DNA from 4 places in the Desulfosporosinus sp. Sb-LF genome. Region 4 is predicted to be linked to each of the others. Evidence: riboswitches for the same ligand, from Rfam matches in the RefSeq annotation. Region 4 holds a riboswitch; each other region holds the start of a gene.
The links. A riboswitch is a leader RNA that binds a small molecule or an ion and turns the genes downstream of it on or off. The one in region 4 is predicted to bind lysine.
Positions count from the first base shown of each region.

Region 1: it holds a riboswitch for lysine, as region 4 does, so the genes downstream of both, lysA (diaminopimelate decarboxylase) here and lysA (diaminopimelate decarboxylase) in region 4, are expected to answer to the same signal.
Region 2: it holds a riboswitch for lysine, as region 4 does, so the genes downstream of both, E4K68_RS13415 (ABC transporter substrate-binding protein) here and lysA (diaminopimelate decarboxylase) in region 4, are expected to answer to the same signal.
Region 3: it holds a riboswitch for lysine, as region 4 does, so the genes downstream of both, dapA (4-hydroxy-tetrahydrodipicolinate synthase) here and lysA (diaminopimelate decarboxylase) in region 4, are expected to answer to the same signal.

Region 1 covers NZ_SPQR01000004.1:176,948-181,165, reverse strand. Annotated here, with positions in the region: gene ade (adenine deaminase) at 1-1,309, shown strand, start outside; lysine riboswitch at 1,376-1,550, shown strand; gene lysA (diaminopimelate decarboxylase) at 1,643-2,902, shown strand; gene bshB2 (bacillithiol biosynthesis deacetylase BshB2) at 3,087-3,758, opposite strand; gene E4K68_RS07280 (YojF family protein) at 3,836-4,186, opposite strand.
Region 2 covers NZ_SPQR01000008.1:106,403-110,620, reverse strand. Annotated here, with positions in the region: gene chrA (chromate efflux transporter) at 1-73, shown strand, start outside; gene E4K68_RS13425 (amino acid ABC transporter ATP-binding protein) at 192-914, opposite strand; gene E4K68_RS13420 (amino acid ABC transporter permease) at 911-1,594, opposite strand; gene E4K68_RS13415 (ABC transporter substrate-binding protein) at 1,686-2,513, opposite strand; lysine riboswitch at 2,663-2,851, opposite strand; gene E4K68_RS13410 (M20/M25/M40 family metallo-hydrolase) at 3,064-4,218, shown strand, end outside.
Region 3 covers NZ_SPQR01000001.1:415,544-419,761, forward strand. Annotated here, with positions in the region: gene E4K68_RS02055 (TetM/TetW/TetO/TetS family tetracycline resistance ribosomal protection protein) at 1-1,942, shown strand, start outside; lysine riboswitch at 2,059-2,233, shown strand; gene dapA (4-hydroxy-tetrahydrodipicolinate synthase) at 2,319-3,209, shown strand; gene E4K68_RS02065 (DMT family transporter) at 3,632-4,218, shown strand, end outside.
Region 4 covers NZ_SPQR01000001.1:164,956-169,173, forward strand. Annotated here, with positions in the region: gene E4K68_RS00835 (acyl-CoA dehydratase activase) at 1-116, shown strand, start outside; gene E4K68_RS00840 (ROK family protein) at 299-1,246, shown strand; lysine riboswitch at 1,340-1,523, shown strand; gene lysA (diaminopimelate decarboxylase) at 1,638-2,972, shown strand; gene E4K68_RS00850 (hypothetical protein) at 3,562-3,837, opposite strand; gene E4K68_RS00855 (LCP family protein) at 4,119-4,218, shown strand, end outside.

The sequences.
Region 1 (4,218 bases), on a different contig from region 4:
AATAACGCCACAGGATATACAAAACACGATGAACTTGGAAGGCGTTGTGGGACTTGGTGAGATGATGAGTTATACCGGCATTTTGTGTGGTGACCCGCAAACCTGCGAGAAGGTAGAGAAAACGCTTGAGGCGGGCAAGACGGTAACAGGCCATTTCCCGCTGACGGATACAGGCGCTACATTAAATGCCTATATTGCATCAGGAATCAATTGTTGCCATGAATCTACCAGTGCGCGTGAAGCTCTTGCCAAGATGCGACTTGGAATGTATGCAATGATCCGGGAAGGTTCTGCATGGGATGACCTTCCCGAAGTGATTAAGGCAATTACGGAGCACGAAATTGATACGAGACTTGCTCTGCTAGTTTCCGATGATCTACATGCAGACACCATCATAAAGCGCGGGCACATGGATTATATTATTCGCCTCGCAGTTTCCATGGGTGTGCGGCCAGTGACGGCAATACAGATGGCAACTCTTAACACCGCTTGCTGCTTCGGCATGGAACGCGATATCGGTTCGATTTCACCGGGCCGTTTTGCTGACATCAACATTTTGAGCGACTTGGGTCAGGTCAGAGTTGAAAAAGTGATCATTAACGGGGAGCTTGTGGCGGAAAAGGGCAGCCTCATCGTGCCTGTTGGAGGCTATGAATATCCGGAGCAGCTTAAAACTTCGGTGAAAATAACCCGGATTTTTTTGCCTGACGACTTTATTGTCAAAGCACCCCTCGGCGCGGAGACCGCAAGGGTAAGGGTGATCGGCGTTCATGACTCAAATGTACTGACGACCGAAATAGTTGAAGCTCTGCCGGTTAGAAACGGAGAAGTTGAGCTTGCAACAGAAAAAGACATCTGCAAGGTTGCGGTCATTAACAGGCATAAGCCGGATGGTGGAATAAGCGTTGGTTTTGTTCATGGCTTTGGTCTGAAAAAGGGCGCGGTTGCGTCAACCTACGCGCATGATGCCCACAACCTGATTGTGCTGGGGTTGAATGACGTCGATATGGCTTTTGCGGTGAATACATTAGTTGAATGTTCCGGTGGCATGACGGCGGTCCAAGGTGAAAAGGTTCTCGCACTTTTAAAAATGCCGATAGCCGGACTAATGAGCGATTTATCTGCGCAGGAGGTTGCTAATGCTCTCGGTGAGCTTTCCGATGCGTGGGCAGCTCTCGGATCCCCGCTTGCTTCGCCCTTTATGACCATGTCGCTGATGTCGCTTGTTGTGATTCCCGAAATTAGGATAACGGACAAAGGCCTTATCAATGTATACAACAACAGTTTTACAACGCTTTTTGTAGATTAAAAATGCATCCGAACGAGAATGGATTGACATTTATTTAAACATTGTTGCATAATATAACAACTTGATAATTATGATAGAGGTGCAGTTATTAAGACTAAGCACACTAAGCGATCCAGCTATGAGGTGTGCCGAAAGGAATGATTGCCGAAGTAAAAGGCTGCGGTATAAGGACTTTTACTGGTTGTGTATTTAATATGTACATAACTGTCACCTAGACGTTGGGTGGAGCACTATCTCTTAAAGATTCGCTTAGATACTTAAGCAGTTTAGGAGTGCGCTCTTTAGACTGCTTTTTTATTATTTATAAATCATTGAAATAGGAGGAGAACATTAGTGGCAGAGAAAGTATTACCTTTTACCAAGGAACAGCTGGAGACAATGATCGAGCAATACGGTTCACCGTTTCATATTTACGATGAACGGGCCATTCGGAAAAATGCCCGTAAGTTAATTGAAGCTTTTAGTTGGGCACCTGAATTCAAAGAGTATTTTGCAGTTAAAGCAACACCTAACCCATATATCCTTAAAGTCTTGCGTGAGGAAGGATTCGGAGCAGACTGTAGTTCAATGGCAGAACTTATTTTAGCTGAAAAGGCCGGAATTTTTGACGAAAATATTATGTTTTCCTCGAACAATACTCCTGTTCACGAATATAAAAAGGCCAAAGAATTAGGCGCAATCATTAATCTCGATGACATAACTCAGATCGATTATTTAGAAAAATATCTCGGTATGCCTAAAATCATTTCGTTTCGCTATAATCCTGGTCGTTTGCGCGATGGGGGAAATGCGATTATTGGTAAACCAGCTGACGCTAAATATGGTTTAACAAAGGCTCAAATCTTTGAAGCCTATCAAATTGCCCGAGAAAAGGGAGTAGAACGCTTCGGGATCCACACGATGATTATATCCAATGAACTTGATTCTAAGTATTTTATTGAGACTGCCAGTATGATGTTTAAGCTTATAGGGGAAATATACGAGAAGTTAGGAATAAGAATTGAATTCGTTAATTTGGGCGGGGGTATTGGAATCCCTTATCGACCAGAACAAGAACCAGTTAGCTTGGAGGCTGTAAGTAGAGGGATAAAGAGCACTTACGATAAATTGATTGTGGATAAGGGATTGGACCCTTTGAAAATCGCCATGGAGAGCGGACGGATGATCTTGGGTCCCTATGGTTATTTAGTAACTAAAGTATTGCATAAGAAAGAAATATATAAAAATTATGTAGGGTTAGATGCCTGTATGGCCGACTTAATGCGCCCCGGGCTCTATGGGGCTTATCACCACATAACGGTGATGGGGAAAGAAGATTGGCCGTGTGATTACATTTATGATGTTACAGGGGGCTTGTGTGAAAATAACGACAAATTTGCGATAGATAGGGCATTACCCAGAATGGATATTGATGATATTGCCGTTATCCATGATACGGGAGCACATGGTCATGCTATGGGATTTAACTATAATGGTAAATTACGCTCGGCAGAGTTACTTCTCAAGATGGACGGTAGTGTTGAAATGATCCGGCGGGCGGAAACGATTGAAGACCTTTTTGCTACCTTGGATTTTTCAGGTTTAGAGGATTAAATCTTAAAATGAATTGTTGAAATTTAAAGAGGCTGTCTCAAAATGATGTCTATGGCATCACAAAAAGGCAGCCTTTTTATACAATTTTAAGCTTCCCTCAGGACATTACGACAACTCGGTGATTTTGATTTTAACTCATATAAAATACTTATGTTTTGGCTATAAGATGAACATTAAGGATGCCTTACGAAAAACGATAGGTCCAGAAAGATTCGCTCTGGAGCATGTGACTGAACTGGTTTTTGGAGGACTGTTCCCTGAGTGGTTCACTCGCGATACGAGCCAGAAACATTTGGGATTGTGATCGATGGGCCTGCACCGCAGCCAGCTTTAATTCTGACACGGATGAAATATCGTTGACGATATCCGGTGGTCCAAGCACTCCTTCACAGTCGCGTGCAAAAGCATGGGCATATACGATAGGACGCTCATGAACGGAAAGACGAGAAATAGCACGGATCGTAACCTCTCCAAGAGCATTATGATCCGGATGCACCGCATAGCCAGGATAGTGTGTAAGGACTAGGGTTGGACGAATCTCCCGGAGAGTCCGTTCAATCCTATCGCACAACAGATCTGGGTCTTCAAATTCAATCGTTTTATCCCGTAACCCGAGTTTAATGACACGTTGAATGCCGATCGCCTCACAAGCTTCAGCTAACTCTGCTTCCCGAATCTTCGGCAGCGACTCTCGAGTAGCAAAGAACGGTTTTCCCATATTACGACCCATTTGCCCCAGAGTAGCACAGACATAAGTGACAGGAACCCCTGATTTGGCGAAGAGCGCTATGGTTCCGCCACATCCAAACGTTTCGTCGTCTGGATGGGGGAAAATTACGAGAACATGTTGTTCCAAAGAATGATTCCTCCCACGTTAATCATAATTTCACTGATAACTCTAAACACCCGTATAAAGCGGGTGATGCGACGAGTTTACAATTCAAACGGAGAAAAACTGAGTTCCATCGACACAGCCAGTCGTCCCTCTTGATCATGACCGGCAAGCAATAGCTGAGCTTCTTGCTCTATCTCAAAATCGGTCAGTCCTTCCGCGTAAACCCAGCCGAGTTCCGTCTTGAGTCCGACGCGGTACGGACCGTCACCCGTGATGATCCCTCGTCCAAAGCAGATGCGACCATTGCGAATATACGCACCAACGGTCATCTTACTCTCTTGGCTATGGACCGCATATGCTCCGTTTGTCGTCTCAAGGTGGAGATACACTTCGCGGTTGAGAAAAATGTCCAGCGCAGGTTGTACAATCGATTTATCTATTGGTTTCATGAACTATCCACCACCTCAACTTAATTCAATTC
Region 2 (4,218 bases), on a different contig from region 4:
ACAGCGTTTTACCAAGATCGATACGCTGTGGATCATCATCGCCGGAGCGTTGGTGTCGCTGGTTATTTTCTAACAACACATTTGCCTACGGATTAAAGAATTGAGTAAAACGCAATGTCCAAATCAAAACGAAGGGCCCTGACTCAAGTAGATTTATTCCACTTAAGCCAGGGCCCTTTATGAACAAAAACTTATAACACCTGGTTCAGAAAACGTTTGGTTCTTTCATGTTTGGGATTCCCAAAAAACTCTGTCGGATGCCCTTCCTCGATCACTTTACCTTCGGAAAGCATGAGTACTCTATCCGCGACTTCTTTGGCAAAGCCCATTTCATGGGTCACTATAACCATAGTCATTCCGTCCTTCGCCAGATCTCGCATTACTGAAAGAACTTCCCCGACAAGCTCTGGATCTAAAGCGGATGTTGGTTCATCAAAGAGCATCACGTCCGGCTCCATGGCAAGGGCTCTGGCAATGGCAACCCGTTGCTTTTGCCCACCTGATAATTGTTCCGGATAATGTTCCGCCTTTTCTGCCAGGCCAACCTTCGCTAAAAGCTCTAAACCCTTTTTTCGGGTCTCAGCCTTATGCTTCTTCTTGACGTAGATGGGAGCTTCCATAAGGTTTTCGATCACGGTTTTATGGGGAAAAAGGTTAAAATGCTGAAACACCATGCCCATGTGTTCACGAATCATATTCAGATCGGTCTTATGCGGATTCACAAGCTGTCCGTTTATGCTAATTTGACCGCCATTAGGAATCTCTAAAAAGTTGAGACAACGCAAAAGTGTGCTTTTACCGGAACCACTAGGGCCGATGAGTACAACCACTTCATTATTCTTAACTTCCAGATCAACATCTTGTAGAACCTGAAGACTGCCAAACGACTTTTCTAATTTTGTCACTTTAATCATGCCACTGTCACCCTCCCTGCTTTTGAGGTATCAAGGCGGGCCTCAATCTTATTAAGAATAAAGGTAAAGATCAATACGAGAGCTAGATAGTAAAGTCCCACAACAAAATAGGTCTCAAAGGGCATGTAGTTTTCGCCCTGCGCAGATAAAGCGGTATTATATAGTTCTGTTACTGCGATATAGGCCACCAACGAAGAATCTTTAAGACCTATAATAAACTGGTTCCCCAAGGAGGGAATTGCTCTTTTAAAAGCCTGGGGAAATACAATTCGCCGCATTGCCAAAGGATAAGGCATTCCAAGTGAACGAGCCGCTTCCAGTTGACCTTTGTCAATGGATTGAATGGCCCCTCTAAAAATCTCCGCGATATAGGCCCCTGAATGGATACCTAGAGCTAGTGCCCCAGCCGTAAAATCCTGGAGTACCAAAACGCTGGAAATCCCATAGTATAGAAACATTAGCTGTACAATCAAGGGAGTACCACGAACTAAGCCAATATAAATATCCGCAATTTTTTGTAAAACTTTATTATGAGAAATTTTAAAAAACGCAAAGATTAAACCGATAAAGGTAGCAATAATCAATGAGACCGCAGTCAGAGAAACCGTAATACCAGTCGCCTTTATGAACGCCATCCCATGATGTTGAAAAATTGATGAGATATTGTGTAGGAAATTCATTCGTTTCGACCCCTTCAATATACAGTGCGCGATGAACGCGCACTGTAGTTACTTCAACTTGATTGGCATAAAGACTCTGGAAACTCGACAATTACTTCAAAACGTTATAGCCAAACCATTTGTCACTAATTTTTGCATACGTACCATCCGCTACCATACCTTTGATGGCGTCGTTTAATTTCTTCATGAGTTCTGGATTACCCTTGTTAATACCAATACAAATTTTATCTTCAGTGAGCACAGAGTCAATTGGTTTGAGCTTCAAACCTTGTTCTTTGATAGCCGATATCCCTACAATTTTATCGGTAATGACCGCATCAATTCGACCAGAGGGTAGATCCTGAAGAGCAAAAACGTCACTGGAGTAGGGCTTGATTTTGTCTGTGTACTTTTCCGCAAGGTCTTTCCAAGTGCTAGACTGAATAACTCCGATTACTTTACCTTTTAGATCGTCTTTAGTCTTGATAGTCGTGTTCCCTTCCGCAACAAAGATTTGAGCCCCAGAAATATAGTAAGGATCAGAGAAGTCGATTTGTTGCGCACGTTCTGGAGTAGCCGTCATACTTGCGATAATAGCATCATACTTGTTACCTTTGAGGCCTTGAATAATGGTTTCCCATGGATTCGTCACCGGATTGGGCTTTAATCCAATTCTTTTGGCTACCTCGTTTCCGATTTCTACGTCAAAGCCAACTAATTCCCCGTCTTTTTTATAGTTTAGCGGTTTGTAAAGTCCAGTCATAGCAAAGGTTAACGAGCCTTCTTGAATGGTTTTTACGGTTTGCGCTTGTGTGGTCGGTGTTGAGGCGCTTTCCTTAGCTGTTTGCGGTTTGGAGCCACATCCACTCAGCGATAGTAACATCATCCCCGCTATGGCAATTGCTACAACTTTTTTAACGTTCATTTTAGTTTTTCTCATTTCTTTTCATCCTCCCAAGTTATTCTGATTCTTGCATAACCTTAAACACACTTACAAAAATAAAAATCCCCCTTTTTGTTCGAAGGAGGATTAAGCACAAAGTAAGCACCTGAAAAGGTGACAGTTCATCCCCTGCGCCTAATACCTTCATCGAAGATAGCTCTCCACAGCGGATTGGCATGCCGGCTGTGACAGTCTTGCCCCTATTTGGAAACAATCCCAGCCCCTATACACAGCAACGTATAGAAACTTCGGCAACGTATCCTTTCGTTCACTTTCCATGGCTGTGCTGAGCCTCAAGCAAACTACTTTTATAAGCTGCGACCTCTACCTCACCTGAAAACTAGGCGAGGAAACTTATGGAATTCTAACATCTCGATTATAGTCTGAAATAAAGAGCAAATCAAGACTTGATTTGCTCTTATAAGTATGTATATTATATAATTTAACAGAATTCAACAAAAGTCGATACATAAAGGCTGATGATTTACGACAAGTACCTAGTAGCTTATTTGATGATAGAATGCGCTAAAAAAGGAGAACTATTTATATGTTAAAGTGTCTTGATGATGTATTGAAGATTACCAAAGAATTAGTTAAGGTTCCTAGCGTTGTTAATACTTCTGGTGAAAAGGATATGGCAACTAGCATCCATCATATGTTAGAAGCATTTCCTTATTTTGTTGCCAACCCAGAGCATTTGGTGTTAGCTCGCACTGTTGACGATGAAATCGAACGCTATAACGTGATTGCTTTTGTGCAAGGGACTAAAAAAGTATCGACCGATACAGTTATTTTAATGGGGCATCTTGATACTGTCGGAATTGACGACTATGCCCAGTTAAAAAATGTTGCGTGTAATCCTGAGGCATTAGAGACTGCATATAAGTCGGAAAAACTCCCGGCTATAGTTGAGCAACACTTAAACTCTGACAAATGGCTGTTCGGTCGCGGGGTCTTGGATATGAAAGGTGGCTTAGCCAGTCACATTTATTTGCTAAAACACTATTCAGAACACCCAGAGACCTTAGCCGGGAACCTCTTACTCATCGCGGAGTGCGATGAAGAGGACAGCTCCCACGGCATTCTTTCTGCTTTAAAGGTACTGAAACAATGGAAAGAGAGCTATCGTTTTCGTTATATTGCGGCAATCAACGCAGATTTTGTCTCCCCCAGGTATGATGGAGATAAAAATCGATATATCTACAAAGGAACCGTCGGAAAACTCTTGCCTTCCTTCTTCATTACTGGGAAGGAAACTCATGTTGGTTCTTGTTTCGAAGGACTTGATCCCAATTTTCTTGCTGCCGAACTCACTCGAGAAATTAACTACAACCCGTTCCTCAGTGACAAGGCCTATGGTGAGACACCTGCTCCTCCGGTCTCACTAAAGCAAACAGACTTAAAACCTTCCTATACCGTTCAAACCGCTCTGTCTGCTTACGTTTACTATAACTTCTTTATTTATTCATGGAGCCCAAAAGATGTCCTAGATAAGCTCAAACACCACGCAGAAATTGCTTTTGAGAGGGCTTTAGAGACTTTTATAGAACGTTATAAGGCTTATTGTGAACTAAGTGGGGAAACCTATCAGCCTATCCCTTGGGATGTGCGAGTGTTTACTTATGAGGAATTTCATCAGCAATTAATTGACCAAAACGGCGAAACTTATACAAAACACATGAAAGAATTCACTGATGACCTT
Region 3 (4,218 bases), 250 kb from region 4:
CAAAATAACCAGAGACGAGCAGGGAAACCGTCTTACGCACATGAAGCTTACAGGTGGAAAACTTAAGGTGAAAGATGTCTTAAGAAATAGCATCTGGGAAGAGAAAGTTAATCAAATTCGTATCTATTCCGGACAGAAATTCGAGGCAGTGAATGAGATAGAAGCAGGTTCTCTATTCGCAGTAACAGGTCTCAGCCAAACCAGACCGGGAGAAGGCTTAGGGAGAGAGGAAGCTTCAAATACACCAGTATTGGAACCCGTACTGTTCTATCAGATTATACTTCCGGAAGGCTGTGACCCAAGAGTGATGATTCCCAAGCTGCGTCAGATTGAAGAAGAGGAGCCGGAACTTCATATTGTCTGGGATGAGCAGTTACAGGAAATACAGGCACAGATCATGGGAGAAGTGCAGATTGAAATTTTACAGAGCCTTATACAAAGCCGTTTTGGTGTTGAGGTAGCCTTCGATGCTGGAAGGATTGTGTATAAAGAGACGATTGCCAATGTAGTAGAAGGGGTAGGGCACTTTGAACCATTACGGCATTATGCGGAGGTCCACCTGTTATTGGAGCCTGGTGAGCCGGGCAGTGGTCTGCAATTTGGGGTAGACTGCAGTGAGGATAGCTTAGGTAGAAACTGGCAAAGACTCATTTTAACTCATCTGGAAGAAAAAGCTCACAAAGGAGTTCTAACAGGGTCAGCGATTACAGATATGAAAATTTCGTTAGTCTCAGGTAGAGCGCACAATAAGCATACCGAAGGCGGTGACTTCAGGGAGGCTACCTATCGTGCAGTGCGCCAGGGCTTAATGGAGGCAGAATCCATATTGTTGGAGCCATATTATGCCTTTCAACTGGAACTGCCTGTGAAAATGGTTGGAAGAGCTATGACTGACATTGAGAAAATGCATGGCACATACGAAATATCACAGACAAATGGCGAGATGGCAGTTCTTGTGGGGAGCGCCCCTGTTATTACCATGAGGAATTATCAGAAAGAGGTAGTTGCCTACACCAAAGGTCTTGGCAGGTTGTTTTGTAGCCTGAAAGGGTACGAACCATGCCATAATGGGTTAGAGGTCATAGAAAATATCGGATATGATTCTGAAAGAGACACAGGAAATCCGACAGCTTCGGTATTTTGTGCACATGGTGCAGGCTTTTTGGTGGATTGGGATAAAGTAAAGGACTACATGCATGTTGAAAGCTATCTTCAGAAAAAAGACGATTTATCGAAAGAAACAGCCCAAAACCAGGCCCCATACAAAGAAGAGAAGTGGATCAGTTTAGATGAGATTGACCAAATTATCAATAACACCTTCTATGCGAACCAAGGGAAGAAGTCTGTCTGGAAAAGACGCAAGACAGCCCTCGAAAGTTATTATGAACCAGTTACCTATGTCGGCAGACAGAAGGAAACCCAAGAAGAGTATCTCCTTGTTGACGGCTATAATATTATTCATGCATGGCCTGAGCTGAAAGAGCTTGTAGATGATAATATGGACGGCGCAAGGATGAAATTACTTGATACTTTAAGTAATTATCAGGGGATTCGAAAATGTCGGATTATCGTTGTATTTGATGCTTACCGTGTTCAGGGGCACCTTGAGGAAGTAATCGACTATCATAATATCCATATGGTATATACCAAGGAGGCTCAAACGGCGGACCAGTATATTGAAAAATTTGCCCATGATAATCAAAAAAAATATAATATCACAGTTGCAACGTCAGACGGTTTACAGCAGATCATTATCAGGGGGGCAGGATGTGCCTTATTATCCGCCAGAGAACTGAAGGCTGAGATCGAAGAGGCTAATAAAAGAATATATCAGGAATATCAGAAAATACAGAGAAGAGACCGTAATTATCTAATGGATGCATTGTCTCCAGAAGCAAAACAGCAGATAGAAGAACAGATTAAAAAAGAAAATGATAAGTAAGCAAATTATGTCGTATACTAATTTTACTTATACGGCACTGGTGAAATACTGTCCAGCACCGCTCTTTGTGCCTCTAATTTGGGCTTGACAAGTATAAGGAATATGAATAGACTAAATAAAATGATAGAGGTGCATCGTACAATCAGTACCCGAAGTTGTTAAGGTTTACGTAAGACCGTAGCTTCGGTGAAAGGTGTAGATGCCGAAGTTGGTCCCCTTTACGTGGGGACTGGCTGGATGAACAAAATAAGATTTGTTCAACTGTCGCGTTTGCGGAGAGCTATCTATATTACAGTATGATTGAAAAATCATATAAGGTAATTTAGTAGCTGATTCCGTCAGCTATTTTTTTTATAAAAGGAGACGTGGAATTAACATGAAAAAGAACACTGTTTTCAAAGGTATCGCCACCGCTCTTATCACTCCTCTGGACGAAACAGGAATTAATTATGAGCAGTTTGGCAAATTGATCGATTGGCAAATTGCAGAAGAGATTGATGCTCTGGTGATTTGTGGAACCACAGGTGAAGCGTCGACCCTAACTGACGCCGAGCACAGAGCAGCAATTACATTTGCAGTTCAGCACGCAGAAGGCAGAGTGCCGATTATTGCGGGCACAGGTAGCAATGACATCGAATATGCGCATGACCTCACTCGTTTTGCCTGCGAAGCAGGTGCGGATGCAATGCTCGTAGTTACTCCTTATTACAACAAGGCTACGCAAAAAGGCCTGATTAAAATGTTTACTCAAATTGCCGACAAAAGTACAAAGCCTATCATTCTCTATAATGTGCCTTCAAGGACAGGTATAAATATTGAGCCTGCAACCTACGAGGTATTAGCTGAACACGAAAACATAGTAGGGATTAAAGAAGCAAATGGCAACATTTCAAAAGTTGTTGAAACGATGGCGCGTGTGCGTGGCAAGCTTGATTTGTATTCAGGCAATGACGATCAGATAGTTCCACTTATGGCGCTTGGTGGAGTTGGCGGCATTTCTGTACTTTCAAACATTATGCCTGCACAGACACGTGAGATTTGCACCCGTTTCTTTAATGGTGACATTGCCGGCAGTGCAGAGCAGCAATGTAAACTTTATACCCTTATAGACGCACTGTTTTGTGAAGTAAACCCTATTCCGGTCAAGGCTGCTATGGCAGCTATGGGTTTCTGCAAGGATTATCTCAGATTGCCTCTCACAACAATGGAGGATACAAACCGTGAAAAGTTGGTCTCTCTTATGAGAACACATGGATTAAACGTTTAAGGAAGGTTTTTAGATTTAATATGGTGAAGTTAATTCGCTCAGGACTTTAGAGATTTGTGCATAAAGTTATGACACATTCTTCTTATAACCCGCAAAAATGCACACTCAAAAATGCAAATACCCCCTTTATTTAATAGCCGAGTGCATCATTAAATTGTATCAAAGATTGCGGTTTAGCCTTATCATCTCAATACATAACTCAACTATTGATGCAATTAAAAGTCCAGCAATACTGGACTTTTCGGCATTTCTGGGCACATTAGGCATCGTTCATAGCGGGGCCTTTTTATTTAAGGAAGGGTGCCCATGACTTTAAAGTGTAATTTGTCTGAAAGGTTTAGACAAGTATCTCTGGCAGCCTAAAAAAAGAGGGACTTCCAAAGAAGTATTATTAGGTTACTACGAAAGGGAAGCAAGAATAAATGACGAAATCATATGTGAAATATATAGTGTCTCTACTCATTTTTGGTTCAAATGGCATAGTGGCCAGTCATATTATGCTAAGCAGTTCTGAAATTGTATTTTCAAGAACCATTATTGGCAGCTTGGTATTAGGACTCGTTTTCATATTAGGGCGGAAAAGACCACAATTTGAGCAAATAAAAAGGCAATGGGTCTATCTGCTGGGTTCTGGTATCTCTATGGGGTTAAGTTGGATATTTTTATTTGAGGCTTATCGGCTAACTAGTGTCAGTACTGCAACACTTGTATATTATTGTGGGCCGGTAATTGTAATAGCAGTTGCGCCTTTCATATTCCATGAAAAAATGACAGTAAGCAAAATGATCGGTATTATCATGGTTGCTTTGGGTATGGTGTTCGTCAACGGTTCGGATTTTTTAACAGAGGGTATGTCTTGGGGACTTATGTGTGGAATAATTTCTGCATTGCTTTATGCCACAATGATAATTTCGAATAAAAAGGTGGAAAAACTTAACGGACTTGAAATTACCCTCGTTCAACTTGTTACTGCCTGTGCAGTAGTTACTCTTTACACCTTGCTGATGCA
Region 4 (4,218 bases):
AGGATGAGACAAGCCTGGCGCGGTGGGGAGATCGGTGTGGAAAGTGGTCGGTGGATGTTAGTGCGGATATTCGTACTGGTATCAAAGAACTTAAGGGAGGACAACGGGGAGCATAAAAAGTGTATAGAGGCATTTTGAGAACTGAAAGGTTCTCTTTTCTTTCATTCCGAAGGATTTAATACCGTCTTGTTTCTTCCTAATCTTTAGTCGAAAACTGCATATAGTGAGGAAAGATAAATATACGAGTAAAAGTAATGAGTGAAGTGGCGGTTTTTTGATCGAAGGGGGAGAGGCTAGGGTGACAGAGAGGCATTATTTGGGCATTGATATAGGCGGAACAAATATTGTTTACGCAGTTGTTACTGCTGATGGGAAATTGATCAGGGAGCAGAGAATGAAGACAAATCCAGCGCGTAGGGCTTCCGAAATATTACATGAGGTGTTAACGGCTAGCCAAGTGTGGATCCAGCAAGATTCCTTGATTATGTCGGTAGGCATCGGGCTGCCTGGAATTGTAGATGCTGAACGCGGGATTGCCCGAAATTGTCCGAATTTAGGATGGACCGATGTCGATGTCATAGCACCGGTCCAAGAGAATTTGGCGGTTCCGGTGCTCTTGGAAAACGATGTACGTTGTATGGCTTTAGCTGAAAGGTCATTTGGGGCTGCACGTGGCACGGATGATTCGATTTGCATTGCATTAGGAACGGGTATTGGTTCAGGGATTTTTGTACGAGGGGAATTATTGAGAGGAACATGTGGAGCTGCAGGTGAAGTTGGACATATGACGATTATCCCAGTTGGTGGGGCGCAATGCGGCTGTGGAAATACAGGGTGTTGGGAAACGCTTGCTTCTGGTTCAGCGATCGTAAGGCATGCACGATGCGCGCTAGAACACGCTCAAAGGTTCAATATTCCAACAGCTTTAAAGGAGCCTCTGGATGGAATTAAGGTTGCAGATGCTGCACGAGAATGGGACTCGGTCGCTGTTGCTGTGCTCCAAGAGGCTGGAAGATTCTTGGGAATTGGGCTTGCTAATCTTGTCAATTTGTTTAATCCAGAATGTGTCGTCCTTGGAGGAGGAATGGCTTTAGCAGGGGATGCGTTGTTTATCCCTGCTCAGCAAGAAATGTTACGAAGAGTAATGGTCAATCCCATTCATAACGTGCGAATAATTCCAGCAGAACTTGGTAGCTCCGCTGGTGCCATTGGAGCTGCAGTATTAGGTCTAGTAAAAGGTGCCTAATGTAGTTGGGAAAACAAATGTTTGGAGAATATTGACCTCTTTGAAGAAATCTGGTATCATTAATGGCAATTATATAATGCCTCATCTCTTTGGAGGTGTGGTAGAGGCGCGAATGACAAGAGTACTGTGGAGAAAGTTGCGGAAACTGATGAACCCATAGGAAAGGGGATTTCGCCGAAGCCCAAAAAGCCGCAATTTTTGGCGCTGGGTCTGTAGTGAAGAACTGCAGGACTGTCACGCGATGCTTAGAGTCATCGTGTGGAGAACTACTCCCAACAGAGAAGAGGGTCATTGTAGCGTGCATAGTGTACGGTAACGGAGGACCTCCTTCTGTTGCCGTTTTTATTTTTTGGAATGTAAGATTGATTTTTAGGAATAGGGAGGAAGAAAAATGAAGTTGCACGGTACACAAAGAGTGAATGAGCAGGGACATTTAGAAATTGGTGGATGTGACACGGTGGAATTGGCAAAACAATTTGGAACACCGCTCTACATTATGGATGAGGCGCATATGCGGGATATTTGCCGACAGTATTACCGTTCGTTTGTTGAAGACTTAGAAAATGCGGAAGTTATTTATGCTTCCAAAGCGTTTTCAACGCTGGCTATGTGTCGGATTATTGATAGTGAAGGACTGGGCTTAGATGTTGTTTCTGGAGGAGAACTCTATACGGCACTTCAAGCTGATTTTCCAGTGGCACGAATTTATTTTCATGGCAATAATAAATCCCGAGAAGAATTAACAATGGCTATCAAAGCTGGGGTTGGGCGAATTGTCGTGGATAATTTTTATGAGATGAGTGTATTAAATGATCTGGCCCAAGAATTGAATCTTCGAGTAGATATCCTCCTTCGTGTAACACCGGGAATTGAGGCACATACCCATGAGTACATTCAGACTGGTCAGATTGATTCGAAATTTGGTTTTACATTGCCAGATGGTACAGCAGATCGAGCGTTTGATTTAGCATTGTCCTACTCCAATCTCGTTGTCAAAGGGATTCATGCTCATATCGGGTCGCAAATCTTTGAACTAGATTCTTTCAGACATGAAGTTCAGATCATGATTAACTATATGGCAGATATCAATGGACGAACAGATTTCCTTCTTCAGGAATTGAATCTCGGTGGAGGATTTGGGATTTATTACGCGACTGGGGATGATCCCGCGCAGATTTCAGACTATGCTAAAACGGTTGAAGACGCTTTAGAGGATGCCTGTCGAAAACGGAATTTCCCGCGTCCTAAAATTATTGTTGAACCAGGCCGTTCAATCGTCGGGACGGCCGGAACTACCTTGTACACTATAGGTTCTATAAAAGAGATTCCTGGAGTTCGAAAATATGTTGCAGTTGATGGTGGCATGGCAGATAATCCGAGGCCTGCGCTGTATCAAGCCCGTTATGAGGCGGTTCTAGCCAACCAAGCAGTGGAAGAAACAACCGAAACTGTTTCCGTTACCGGAAAGTGTTGTGAGTCAGGTGATATGCTAATTTGGGACATCGAGTTACCTAAAGCCAAAGCTGGTGACCTACTCGCTGTTTCTTGTACTGGTGCTTATAACTATTCCATGTCATCAAATTATAATCGTCTTACTCGGCCAGGAGTGGTTCTCGTGGAGGAAGGTTATGCAGATGTGATCGTGAAACGTGAAACGCATTCGGATTTGCTGCGAAATGATGTTTTGCCTGCACGGTTGAACTATTTGAAAATGGCAAGTCGATAGTATTATAAGGAATGAAGAAAAGGGTCCGTGTGCGTTGTATGATGCCTACGGACTCTTTTTCGTTTATCGTCTTTGCGGACGAACAATCACTAGATCAAGAGCAACTAATATAAGAGTTGCAATTAAAATTAGGGATAATCCTCGAGAGGAGACCGTGGGTGCACAAGAAAGGGGAGAAATAGTATAAGAAGAGAAAGGGATCATTGAAGAAGCCGAACGGCTAGGAACCGCGGGATAGTATGGGAGGTATTGAGGATAGACAGGCAATGATGATGGATGAGTGAATCTGGACTGAAGCGTATAGGGAGAAGGATGAGGGAGAAACAAATTTGTTGGCTGTGGACCGGAAACTTGCTGAGTAGGGCGAGTAGGGTGAGTTGTCGGAGAAGAAGGCAGGGAATTTTGATGGAAGAGTAGAGGACCTCGTAATACCGGTGTATAGCCACGGGTGTGACCGGGATTCAATGTTAGCCCCCCTTTTCGATAAAATTACTAGTTTGGGCAACTCGTTTCTTAATCCTATGACAAAGAGAGGCCGTGCATAATCAGACACAGCCTCTACCTATTGCTATGGATGGGCATAGGTAGGCTACTCCTCAGAATTGACCCTGTGTTTGCGGAAGAGCCCCACAGATTCAGTTTCTGGTGCCCAAGTTTCGTTGTCATAAGGATTTTCTGGAGATTCCCAAGGGGATGAAGTTCGTTTGTGGAAAAATTTCCTCATAAGATTACTAGGCGTAGAAATATCAAGTGGTTCAGAAGTATTTTCAAGAGAATCGTTAGAAGTAATTTTGGATTCAGCTGGGATTGTGTCTAAAAATTGGGTTGAAGTTTTCTTGGAGAATATTGTTTTAAGAAAGTACATGTAGGACCCCTCCTTATATTTACATTATATGTAAAATATTCTTGAGTGCTACCTTTATTATTAATGGATGTAGCAAGATTATATGGCGCGAAGTTGAAAGAAGGAGTAAATCCTGTTTTTAGACTCATAGAGAATCTAGTGGGTGTCGAATCTGAATAGCTCCTTCGTTTAAAAAGCGACGAGGGAGTTATTTTTTTCTAAAAAAGTTAGTTAAAACCTAGAATATTTCTGCGGAGATTGTCTGATGCTAAAGAAAAAGTATTTGCAAGGAGTGGGCTCGGATGCAGAAAAAGAAAGATAGCAAAACGATTCTCCGGGTCTACAAGGCATACAAAAGACCCATGCTTCTTGGTTTTTTTCTTGGAATCAGCTTAGTTTGCG